DNA from 3 places in the Streptomyces sp. NPDC056161 genome. Region 1 is predicted to be linked to each of the others. Evidence: riboswitches for the same ligand, from Rfam matches in the RefSeq annotation. Region 1 holds a riboswitch; each other region holds the start of a gene.

The links. Region 1 has a riboswitch for S-adenosylmethionine ahead of ACFC09_RS12710 (amino acid ABC transporter permease). Riboswitches for the same ligand answer to the same signal wherever they lie in the genome.
Region 2: another riboswitch for S-adenosylmethionine. It lies ahead of ACFC09_RS39230 (aminotransferase class V-fold PLP-dependent enzyme); the one in region 1 lies ahead of ACFC09_RS12710 (amino acid ABC transporter permease).
Region 3: another riboswitch for S-adenosylmethionine. It lies ahead of thrC (threonine synthase); the one in region 1 lies ahead of ACFC09_RS12710 (amino acid ABC transporter permease).

What each region holds. Positions count from the first base shown of each region.
Region 1 covers NZ_JBHJUV010000011.1:70,854-74,661, reverse strand. Annotated here, with positions in the region: gene ACFC09_RS12720 (transporter substrate-binding domain-containing protein) at 1-641, opposite strand, end outside; gene ACFC09_RS12715 (amino acid ABC transporter ATP-binding protein) at 825-1,631, opposite strand; gene ACFC09_RS12710 (amino acid ABC transporter permease) at 1,628-2,608, opposite strand; SAM riboswitch class IV at 2,964-3,073, opposite strand; gene ACFC09_RS12705 (glutathione S-transferase C-terminal domain-containing protein) at 3,152-3,808, opposite strand, start outside.
Region 2 covers NZ_JBHJUV010000066.1:26,016-29,823, forward strand. Annotated here, with positions in the region: gene ACFC09_RS39215 (hypothetical protein) at 1-67, opposite strand, end outside; gene ACFC09_RS39220 (rhomboid family intramembrane serine protease) at 223-966, shown strand; gene ACFC09_RS39225 (Lrp/AsnC family transcriptional regulator) at 963-1,244, shown strand; gene ACFC09_RS39230 (aminotransferase class V-fold PLP-dependent enzyme) at 1,284-2,657, opposite strand; SAM riboswitch class IV at 2,841-2,957, opposite strand; gene ACFC09_RS39235 (hypothetical protein) at 3,041-3,214, opposite strand; gene ACFC09_RS39240 (PRC-barrel domain-containing protein) at 3,240-3,596, opposite strand; gene trpD (anthranilate phosphoribosyltransferase) at 3,751-3,808, opposite strand, start outside.
Region 3 covers NZ_JBHJUV010000030.1:54,765-58,572, forward strand. Annotated here, with positions in the region: gene ACFC09_RS26265 (MoaD/ThiS family protein) at 1-39, opposite strand, end outside; gene thrC (threonine synthase) at 250-1,533, opposite strand; SAM riboswitch class I at 1,552-1,716, opposite strand; gene ACFC09_RS26275 (glucosyl-3-phosphoglycerate synthase) at 1,875-2,822, shown strand; gene ACFC09_RS26280 (trehalose-6-phosphate synthase) at 2,906-3,808, shown strand, end outside.

The DNA.
Region 1 (3,808 bases):
AGCTTCGCCTTCCACTCCAGGAGGATCTTCTCCTGGTTGGTGCCGCTGCCGACGGAGACCGTCCTGCCGGCGAGGTTCTCGTAGTCGTCGTCGAAGTTCCAGGTGCTGTCCTTGCGCACCTCGAAGGCGAGGTCGTCCTTCCGGTAGGAGGCGAACTCGTACTTCTTCTTGCGTTCCTCGGTGACGGTGATGTTGGCGAAGCCGACGTCGGACTTGCCGCTGTCGATGGCGATGAACATGTTCTCCCACGTCGCCTGCTGGAACTCGGGTTCGAGGCCGAGGACGGCGGCCACCAGTCGGGCGAGGTCGACCTCGCAGCCGGTGAGCGTCTTCTGGTCGCTGCCCACATAGCCGAGCGGCGCGGAACCGGCGGGCAGGGTGCCGGACGCGATCACCAGCTTGCCGGTCTTCTTGAGGGCGGCGGGCAGCTGCGCGCTGATGGACTTCACCTCGGAGACCTTCAAGGTGGTCTCCTTGGCCGCGCCGTTGGACAGCAGACCTATGGTGACCGAGCCCGCGGGGTCGGTGGTGGCGGCCTCGCTGTCGCCCCCGCAGGCGGCGAGGACCGGGGCGAGGGTGGCGGCGGCCGCCGCCGCGGTGACGCCGCGTATCAGGCCGCGTCGGGAGAGCTGGGTGGGCATGGCTGTCCTTCGTCGCTGGGTGAGGGTGAGGGGTGAGGGTGAGGGTGAGGGTGAGGGTGAGGGTGAGGGGTGAGGGGTGAGGGGTGAGGGGGGAAGCCGGCGCGGACCTGCGGTGGTGCGTGCCGGTGGCAGGGGGTGGTGCCGGGTGGTACGAGGGCGGTGCCGACGCCGGTCCGGCGGCGGTCACAGGACCTTGCTCAGGAAGTCCCTGGTGCGCTCGTGCCGGGGTCGGTCCAGGATGTCGGCGGGCGGGCCCTGTTCGACGATCCGGCCGCTGTCGATGAAGACGATCCGGTCGGCGACCTCGCGGGCGAAGCCGATCTCGTGGGTGACGATGACGAGGGTGGTGCCGCTGGTCGCGAGGTCCTTGATGACGGAGAGCACCTCGCCGACGAGTTCCGGGTCGAGCGCCGACGTCGGTTCGTCGAACAGGATGATGCCGGGGCGCAGCGCGAGGGCACGGGCGATGGCGACGCGCTGCTGCTGGCCGCCGGACAACTGCCGCGGGTAGGCGCCCGTCCGGTCGCCGAGTCCGACCCGGCCGAGCAGGTCGCGGGCCAGCTCCTGGGCCTTGGACCTGGACAGCCGCCCGGTGGCCACGGGGGCGGCGGCGACGTTGTCGAGCACGGTCAGGTGCGGGAAGAGGTTGAAGTTCTGGAAGACGAAGCCGATCCGGCCGCGCTGGGCCAGGATGGCCCGTTCGCTCAGTTCCTTGAGCCGGTCCCCGCTGCGTCGGACGCCGATCAGTTCGCCGCCGACGCTGACGTGTCCGATCTCGGGTTTCTCCAGGTGGTTGATCACCCTCAGCAGCGTGGACTTGCCGGATCCGGACGGGCCGATTATGACGGTGACCTCGCCGGGACGCACGGTCAGGTCGATGCCGTCGAGGACGCGATGGGCGCCGTACCACTTGTGCACGTTGTGCACCTCCAGGGCGACGGGGGCCTGGGCCTGCCCGGTGGGCGTGACGGCGGACGTGGCGGCGGTCATACGGCGGCCTCCCGGCGCAGTCGGGCACGCAGTGCGGTGAGCCCGGAGCGGGCCCGTTGCAGGGGGGTCGGCGGCAGGGTCCGGGTGGCGCCCCGGGCGAAGTGCCGCTCGACGTAGAACTGGACGACGGACACCGCGCTGGTGAGGATCAGGTACCAGACGGTGGCCACCAGCAGCAGCGGCACGATGTCGCCGGGATAGGTGCTGCCCATGGTCTGGACCGAGCCGAACAGGTCGAGCAGCGACACGTAGAACACCAGGGACGTGCTCTTGACCAGGCCGATGAGCTGGTTGACGTAGTTCGGCGTGATGGACCTGAGGGCCTGCGGGAACACGATCCGGGTGAACTGGTAGCCCTTCGGCAGGCCGAGCGCGGCGGCGGCCTCGTGCTGGCCCTGGTCGACGGAGAGGATGCCGCCGCGGACCACCTCCGCCGCGTACGCCGCCTCGTTGAGGCTGAGGCCGACCACGGCCACCACCATGTCGGTGGCCAGCTTCGACTCGTCGAAGCTGACGAAGGAGGGACCGAAGGGGACGCCGAGACCCACCGTCCGGTACAGGGCCGAGAAGTTGTAGAGGAAGATCAGTACGACGATCAGCGGCACGGACCGGAACAGCCAGGTGTACGTCCAGCTGACGGCGCGCAGCACGGGGCTGCCGGAGAGCCGGCCGAGCGCCAGCAGGATGCCACCGAGCAGGCCCAGCACGGCGCTGAACGCGGTGACTTCGAGGGTGATGAGGAGCCCGTCGAGGATGCTGGGCCGAAGGAACCAGTAGCGGAAGCGGTCCCATTGGTAGAAGGGATTCGTGGCCAGTCCGTGCGCGATCTGCGCCACGAGCACCAGCACGACGGCCGAGGCGATCCACCGGCCGGGCCTGCGCAGCGGTACGACTCGCTGCGCGGACAGGGGTTTTGACGGTGTGTCGGCTGACGGCGGCGCGGTGACGGACACGGCGCCGCCCGGGGGTTCGGACATGACGGGCTCCGGCGGGTTCGGACACCCCCGGGGGCGGAGCCGGATCGGCATGGCCACGGCGACGGCACTACGGCGCGGCGCGGCACACGGAACGGCACGGGAACCGGGAGCTGGGCGGGCGGGGGCACACCACTGGGTGGGCGGGCGCGGGGATCGCGGGGGCTGGAAGTGCTGTCAGCCCCGGCAGCGGGCACGGCCCGGCGCGGTACACAGTGCGCTGTTCACGCGGAGCAGATCGACCGTCCGGTCGGCGACGAGCAGCCCGGCGTACGGATGTACGCAGCTCTGGGGGCGGCCGAGGGCCGTCCGGGGAGCTGCGTACATGTCCGTCACTCGCATTTCTGGCCGCTGCGGGCCCTCGCGCTTACCGAAACGTCATCCGGTCCGGTCCTCACCTGGGGCACCCCACCGCGGTGCGAGGGTTGCCGGTCAGCAAGCCAGGGCTTGTCGCTGACGCTCATGACCGTTCTGAGCGGTAAGTAAGACAGTCCGCCGGGTTTATGTCAACGTCCGTCCGCGGACTGGACCGGCCGCCGGCCCCGCTCACCTGTGCCGGGAGCCGGGGGCGGCGGCCGTGTGGTGCGCCCAGTCCAGGATCTGGACGGCCGAGCCGGCCGCTTCGAGACCCGCGCAACGGGCGTGGTGGCGGCGGGCGATGCCGTCCAGGTCGAGGTGGGCGCCGAAGGCCGGCCGGGCGGCGAGGCGCCTGGCGTGCGCCCACAGCGCCGGGTGGCCGGCCACCCGGTGCACCGCGGCGGCGTCGAGGTGGTGGCGGTGCACGGTGTCGAGTTGGACCAGGGCGACCCACAACTCGACGTCGGCGGCGGTGAGTCCGTCGCCGACCAGGAACTCCCGCCCGGTCAGGCGCCGTTCCAGGCGGGCCAGGGTGTCGGTCAGGACGTCGAGCGCGGCGGCCCGTTCGGCCGGTTCGGCGCCGACCCGGCCCGCGCGCTGTGCGGCCGCCTCGATGCCCTGCGCGCACAGCCGTTCCACCTCCTCGATCTCGGTCTCGGCGCCGCTCGGGTAGAGCCGGGCGCGCCCGTCGCCGAAGCACCGGTCGAGGTCGCGCAGGATGTCGGGGGCGTGGCTGCTGACGATCCGCCCGGACCAGTCGTCGCTGAGCACCGGCGCCAGGGCCGGTCCGGCGTAGCGGTGCGCGCTGGCCTCGTACAGCGGGCGCAGCGCCGAGTGGCCGCCGCC
Region 2 (3,808 bases), on a different contig from region 1:
AACGCGTGAGGTTGCCGCAGAGGGTGCAGCGCCAACGCGTCGTGGCGGTCGGCAGGGGAACCGGCATCGCGACCGTTCGCCTCCTTCTAGTCTCCGTGACGCGCGGTCTGCCCGGCACGTGTGGCTCGTAACCCTACGGCCTGGCGGGTACTCGCCGCCCGTTCGTCCATGGCGGCGAGGCGGTCTGTGCTACTGCGTCCCCTTACGTCATGCTCTGTAGCCATGATCAGCAACTGGAGCGCGACGGCCCGGCGGATCTACCGAGCGGTCCGCGGCTCGTCGGCGCCGATGACGCACGTCCTGATCGCCCTGTGCTGCCTGATCTTCCTGATCGGGCCCGCGTCCGGCTTCAATCCGACGTACGGCACCGGTGACGAGCTGCTGGCCGCCCAGCGGGCCTACTTCCGGCGCTGGGGCGTCATCCCCACGGACCTGTTCGCCGGCCCGGTCGGTGACGCCCTCACCCCCGCCACGGCCCTGTTCGTGCACGGCAGCTGGGTGCATCTGCTCGGCAACATGCTGTTCCTCTACGTCTTCGGAGTGATGACCGAGGAACGGATGGGCCGCGTCCAGTTCACCCTGTTCTACGTCGGCTGCGGATATCTGGCGCTGATCGGCTACGCCGCCGCCAACGCCGCCTCCCAGCAGTCCCTGGTCGGCGCCTCCGGGGCGATCTCCGCGGTCCTGGGAGCTTTCCTGTACCTGTTCCCCGGCGCCCGTGTCACCAGTCTGCTCCCTTTCCTGTTCTTCCTCCCGCTGCGCTTTCCCGCCTGGGTCGTCCTGCCCTTCTGGGCGGCCCTGCAATGGGCGGCGGCCCGGCAGGCCACCGAGGGGCCCGGGGTGGCCTATCTGGCCCATTTGGTGGGCTTCTCGCTGGGCTTCGTCTTCGCCTGGGTGCGGTTCGGGCGTGCGGCTAGAGTGAAGGCCGCCCCAGCTCCGGCTCCCGAGGGAGAGAACCAGCCGTGATCACCGCGATCGTGCTCATCAAGACCAGCGTGGACCGGATCCCCGAGATCGCCGAGCAGATCGCCGGGCTGGACAGCGTCAGCGAGGTCTTCTCGGTCACCGGCACCTACGACCTGATCGCCATGGTCCGGGTCGGGCAGCACGAGGACCTCGCCGAGGTCATCCCCGGCCGCATCAGCAAGATCCAGGGCGTGCAGGCCACGGACACCCACGTCGCCTTCCGTACGTACTCCCAGCACGACCTGGAAGCGGCCTTCGCCATCGGACTGGACAGCTGACCGGCCCCGAGGGGCCGGTCAGCGGGTTCCGGGAGCCGGTCAGGACGCCGGGACGCAGCGGCCGTCCACGGTGCGGTACTGCCACTTCGCGCCGTCGCGGACCAACTCCCTGACGGCGGTCACGAACCGCTCCACGTGCTCGTCCGGCGTACCCGCGCCGAAGCTGACGCGCACGGCGTTGAGGGACTTCTCGCCCGGTGCCGCCTCGGGGGCACCGCACTCGCCCTGGGACTGCGGATCGGTGCCCAGCAGGGTGCGGACGAGGGGGTGGGCGCAGAACAGCCCGTCGCGGACGCCGATGCCGTACTCGGCGGAGAGCGCCGCGGCGAAGTGGGAGCTGTTCCAGCCCTCGACCACGAAGGAGAGCACGCCCACCCTGGGGGCGTCGTCGCCGAACAGGGACAGCACCCTGACCTCGGGGACCTCGGCGAGACCCGCGCGGACCGTGTCGATCAGGTGCCGCTCACGGGCGACCAGGGTGTCGAAGCCGGCCTCGGTGAGCGCCTTGCAGGCGGAGGCGACGGCGTAGGCGCCGATCACGTTCGGCGAGCCGGCCTCGTGGCGGGCGGCCGTCTCGTGCCACTCCACGGCCACGCCCCCGTCCGCCCGCCGGGTGACCGTACGGCTTGCCCCGCCGCCCGCGAGGTACGGCTCCGCCGCGCGCAGCCAGTCGGCGCGGCCGGCCAGCACGCCGGCGCCGAAGGGGGCGTACAGCTTGTGCCCGGAGAAGGCGACCCAGTCGACGTCGAGGTCGCGCACCGACACCGGGTGGTGCGGGGCGAGCTGGGCGGCGTCCAGGACGATCCGGGCGCCGTGCTCATGGGCGGCGGCGGCCAGCTCGCGCACCGGCCACAGCTCACCGGTGACGTTGGAGGCGCCGGTGACGCAGACCAGGGCCGGGGCCTGCGGGTCACGCTCGCCCAGCGCCCGCCGGAGGGTCGCGACGGCCTGTGCCGGGGTGTCGGGCGCGTCGAGATAGCTGACCCGGGCGTTCTTCCAGGGCAGCAGGGAGGCGTGGTGCTCGGTCTCGAAGACGAAGACCTGGCAGTCGGCCGGGACCACGGCGGCGAGGAGGTTGAGCGAGTCGGTGGTGGAGCGGGTGAAGATCACCTGGTCGTCGGCGCGGCAGTCCAGGAACCCGGCGACGGTCGCGCGGGCGTTCTCGAACAGGTCGGTGGACAGCTGCGAGAGGTAGCCGGCGCCGCGGTGCACGCTGCCGTAGTAGGGGGCGTACGCGGCGACGTCGTCCCAGACGCGCTGGAGGGCGGGGGCGCTGGCCGCGTAGTCGAGCGCGGCGTAGGTGACCTCGCCGCCGGTGACGAGCGGGACGGTGACGTCGCGGCCCAGCACGGGCAGCGGGGCGCACACGGACGGGGCGGAGGCAGCGGTGGAGACGGACGTGGAGACGGACATGGCACAACTCCCGTGAAGGCAGGCGGAATTCACCGCGCGAGCACCAGTACGCACCGGTACGACGGGTGCGGCTCAGCGCGGGAAGGAAAAAAGGGGGTGCGGAGGCGGGGCTCTGCGGCCCTATCGCATTCGCTTGCTCACGGGTGGCTCCCTCGGCGTCCAGGACCCCTGGATTCCACGAGGGGTCCGCGCTTGCCGCAGACCTCGCTGCCTACGGCCTGGTCTTCACCCGGGGCACCCCGCCACGGACGGAGGGTTGCCGGACAGTCGGCCGGGGCCGAATGACTGTCACTCATGACCTGGACGGAAAAATACGCGGGTGATCGATCGCCCGCAACTCGTGTCCGGATGACGGGACGCACACACGCGTGGGCGCGGCCCCGTCAGCGGACGAGGCGCCGGTGCGATCGCCGCGCCCAGCGCGCGCCGACCAGCAGGAGGTCGGCCACGAAGACCACCACGCCGATGACCAGAAGATAGGTCAGTCCCTGCACCACCGTGCCGACCAGTCCCAGGACGACCGCCACGAGGATCAGGAACAGGAAGAACGCCAACACGGGCGGCCACCTCCTCGGTTCGGCCTCAGCGGCGCGCGAGGCGGCGCCCGCGGTCGGCGCCGGGCTCGTAGGGCCGGTCGTAGTGCTTGAAGATCTCTTCCTCGCGGGCCGCCGGCAGGACGCCGTCCGTGCCGATCGACGGCGCCTTCCTCACCTGCCCCTTCGTGTACGCCACCCGCACGTATCCGGGTCCTACGGTCGCCTCGTCGACAGGGACGAAGACGAGTCGCTGCCGAGTGGGCAGCCCGGTACGGACGGTGGCCACGGACGGCGCGTCGGTGGTGGTGTCCACGTAGACCCCTTCCAGAGCACCGATCTTGCGGCCCTCGGGGTCGATCACGTCACGGTTGCGCCACTCGCGGATATCGGCTGGATGGATCATGCCTGGCTCCTTGCGGCCCGCCGGGGACTCTCCTGTGCCCCACTGTACTATGACCAGTTTGACCTGGTATTTCCCGTGAGCCGTCCGGGTGCTGGTGCCGTGACCGGAAGGGTCTGCCGGGTCCGTGGCCGGAAAGGTTTGCCGGGTCGCGGCCCTAGGCGTGACTGGCGCTCACCCAGCGGTCCAGGGAGTGCCTGGCCGCGCCCGAGTCG
Region 3 (3,808 bases), on a different contig from region 1:
GGTGCGCAGAATGGTGGGGATACGAACGGTGACGCTCATGCGGTGTGACCTCCGGTCGGGTGCACAGGTGGTGCGGCGGGGAAGGGGAGTGACGGGCTCCGCCGGCTCGCGGCGCGCATACGACCTCGGATGCGGCCTCGGACGCGGACTCGGTCAGGACCGGCCGACGGCGCGCCGCCGTTCATGCGGAACCGCCAGTCATGCGGAACCGCCGGTCATACGGAGCCGCCGGTCATGCGGAGCCGCCGGTCATGCGAGGCCGGCCGCTCGGAAGGAGTCCAGGTTCGGACGGATGGTGGCGGTCAGGCCGGTGCCGGCCACCGCGTCGAGGGTCTTGAGGCCGTCGCCGGTGTTGAGGACGACCGTGGTGAGCGCGGGGTCGAGGACGCCGTTCTCGATCAGCTTCTTCGCCACGCCGACGGTCACCCCGCCGGCCGTCTCCGCGAAGATGCCCTCGGTCTGCGCCAGCAGCTTGATCGCGTCGACGATCTGCTCGTCCGTGACGTCCTCCACGGCGCCGCCGGTGCGGCGCGCGATGTCGAGGACGTAGGGGCCGTCGGCCGGGTTGCCGATCGCCAGGGACTTGGCGATGGTGTTCGGCTTCTGCGGCCGGACCACCTCGTGTCCGGCCTTGAACGCGGCCGACACCGGCGAGCAGCCCTCGGCCTGCGCGCCGAAGATCTTGTAGGGCCGGTCCTCGACGAGACCCAGCGCGATCAGCTCCTTCAGACCCTTGTCGATCTTGGTGAGCTGGGAGCCGGAGGCGATCGGGACGACGATCTGGTCGGGCAGCCGCCAGCCGAGCTGCTCGCAGATCTCGTACGCCAGGGTCTTGGAGCCCTCCGCGTAGTACGGCCGCAGGTTGACGTTGACGAAGCCCCAGCCCTCGCCGGCCGGGTCGCCGATCAGCTCGGAGCAGAAACGGTTCACGTCGTCGTAGGTGCCCTCGATGCCGACGAGGTCACCGCCGTAGACCGCGGCCATGACGACCTTGCCCTGCTCCAGGTCGTGCGGGATGAACACGCAGGAGCGCAGGCCCGCGCGGGCGGCGGCGGCGCCGACGGCTCCGGCCAGGTTGCCGGTCGAGGAGCAGGAGAGGGTGGTGAAGCCGAAGGCGCGCGCCGCCTCCAGCGCCTGGGCGACCACCCGGTCCTTGAAGGAGTGGGTCGGGTTGCCGGAGTCGTCCTTGACGTACAGGCCGCCGGTGACGCCCAGCTCGCGGGCCAGGTTGTCGGCCTGGACCAGCTTGGTCCAGCCGGGGTTCAGATTCGGCTTCTCGGCCACGTCCGCGGGGACGGGCAGCAGCGGCGCGTAGCGCCAGATGTTCGCGGGTCCCGCCTCGATCGTGCGGCGCAGTTCCTCGGTGTCGTACGCCGAGTAGTCGTACGCGATCTCCAGCGGGCCGAAACACTCCTCGCAGGCGAACACCGGGCCGAGCGGTACCCGGTGACCGCATTCGCGGCAGCTCAGGGCAGCGGCGGGGCCGAGGTCGACGGTCGGGTTCGTGGTGCTTGCAACGGTCTGCACAGCCATGTGAGGCGAGGCCCTTTCTCCTCATCTTCCCCACGACGCATCTCGCCGTGAGACGGAATTGGCACCTTCCCGAGCCGGGAGCCTCGCGAGAACGATCGGATTGCGCTGCGATCAGTACGAGTACCGACTGGAGGGTTGCCGGGGCTTCATCGGGCCGTGTCCCTCTGCCCCTCTGGATGAGCTGTATGCGGTTGTGTACACCGATGACCCCCGACATGCGATGGTCATCCGCGTTGTTCAAGACTGTAACCGAAGGCCAGGACAGTTGAGATAGTCGTCCGAACCGCGAGATGGGTCACACACGCACCTGGTGTGATCACGACAGTGAGGAGCCGCCGACCGTGCTGGAAGAAGTGGAACGCTGGCTGGCCACCCGCTCCTGGTCCGTGACCGATCGACCGCTGCACAAGATACTCGCCGCGAAACAACGCACCGGCCTGTCGGTCTCCGTGGTCCTGCCCGCGCTCGACGAGGAGGCGACGGTCGGCGCCATCGTCGCCGCCGTCCGGCACGACCTCATGCTGCGGGAGGTGCCGCTGGTCGACGAGATCGTCGTCGTCGACTCGGGATCCACCGACCGCACCTCCGAGGTGGCCGCCGCGGCGGGCGCCCGGGTGGTGCACCGCGACGACATCCTGCCCCGGCTGCCCACCGTCCCCGGCAAGGGCGAGGTGCTGTGGCGCTCGCTGCTGGTCACCAGCGGGGACATCGTCTGCTTCGTCGACGCCGACCTGCGGGACTTCTCCTCCGACTTCGTCACCGGGATCGTCGGCCCGCTGCTCACCGAGCCGGACGTCGACCTGGTCAAGGCCATGTATGACCGCCCGCTGGCCGGCGCGGCCGGGCAGGGCGGCCGGGTCACCGAGCTGATGGCCCGCCCGCTGCTCAACATGCACTGGCCGCAGCTGGCCGGTTTCGTGCAGCCGCTCGGCGGCGAGTACGCGGCTCGCCGCTCGCTGCTGGAACAGCTGCCGTTCCCGGTCGGGTACGGCGTCGAGCTGGGCATGCTGGTCGACGCCCTGCACCTGGTGGGCCTGGACGCGCTCGCCCAGGTCGACGTGGGTGTGCGCAAACACCGGCACCAGGACGGGCAGGCGCTCGGCCGGATGGCCGCGGCGATCTACCGCACCGCCCAGCTGCGACTGGCCCGCGGACACCTGGTACGGCCGCGCCTCACCCAGTTCGAGCGGGGCGAGGACGGTTTCGAGCCGCACACCCACGCGGTGGACACCGAGGAACGGCCGCCCATGGTGGAGATCGCCGAGTACGCGCGGCGCCAGGTCGCGTGAGCAAGAGAAACTGGCCGTATACGACCGCTGACTGGCCGCAACCGTACGTTTGAGCGTTTCCGGGCCGGGCTAGGTTGAGGCGTATGGCTTCCACGCAGGGTGCTGCCCAGGTGCTGGTCGCGTCCAACCGCGGCCCGGTCTCGTACGGCGTCCGGGAGGACGGCTCGCTGGCCGCCAGGCGGGGCGGCGGCGGGCTGGTCTCCGGGCTGTCGGCGATCGGGCCCGAGGCGGGCGCGCTGTGGGTGTGCTCGGCGCTGTCCGACGGCGACCGGGAGGCGGTGCGGCGCGGTGTGGGCGAGGACGGTGTGCGGATGCTCGCGGTCCCGGCCGACGTGCACGCGGACGCGTACAACGGCATCGCGAACTCGGTCCTCTGGTTCGTCCACCACATGCTGTACCAGACCCCGCTGGAGCCCGTCTTCGACGCGGAGTTCCGCCGCCAGTGGGCGTCGTACGAGACCTACAACCGGGCGTTCGCGGAGGCGCTGGCCGAGGAGGCGGCCGAGGGCGCCGCGGTGCTGGTGCAGGACTACCACCTGTGCCTGGTGCCGGGCATGCTGCGCGAGAAGCGGCCGGATCTCAGGATCGGGCACTTCTCGCACACGCCGTGGGCGCCCGCGGAGTACTTCCGGATGCTGCCGGACGACATCAGGTCACAGCTGGTGCGGGGGATGCTGGGCGCGGACCGGCTCGGCTTCCTGACCTGGCGCTGGGCGCGGGCGTTCATGGAGTGCGCGCAGGCGGCGGGCCCCGGCGTGCGGCGGTTCGGGGCGTTCGGGGCGGAGGCGGAGGCGGAGGCGGAGGCGGGGCCGCGGGGTCTTGAGCACGCGGCCGGTGGCCAGGTGTCCGCCCGCAGGACCGTCGTCGACGTGCACGGCCTCGGCGCCGACCCCGAATTCCTCCGCGCCCGTTCGCACGAGGCGGACGTCGAGGAGCGGATGGCCGCCCTGCGCGCGGAGATCGGCGCGGGACGCCGGACGATCGTG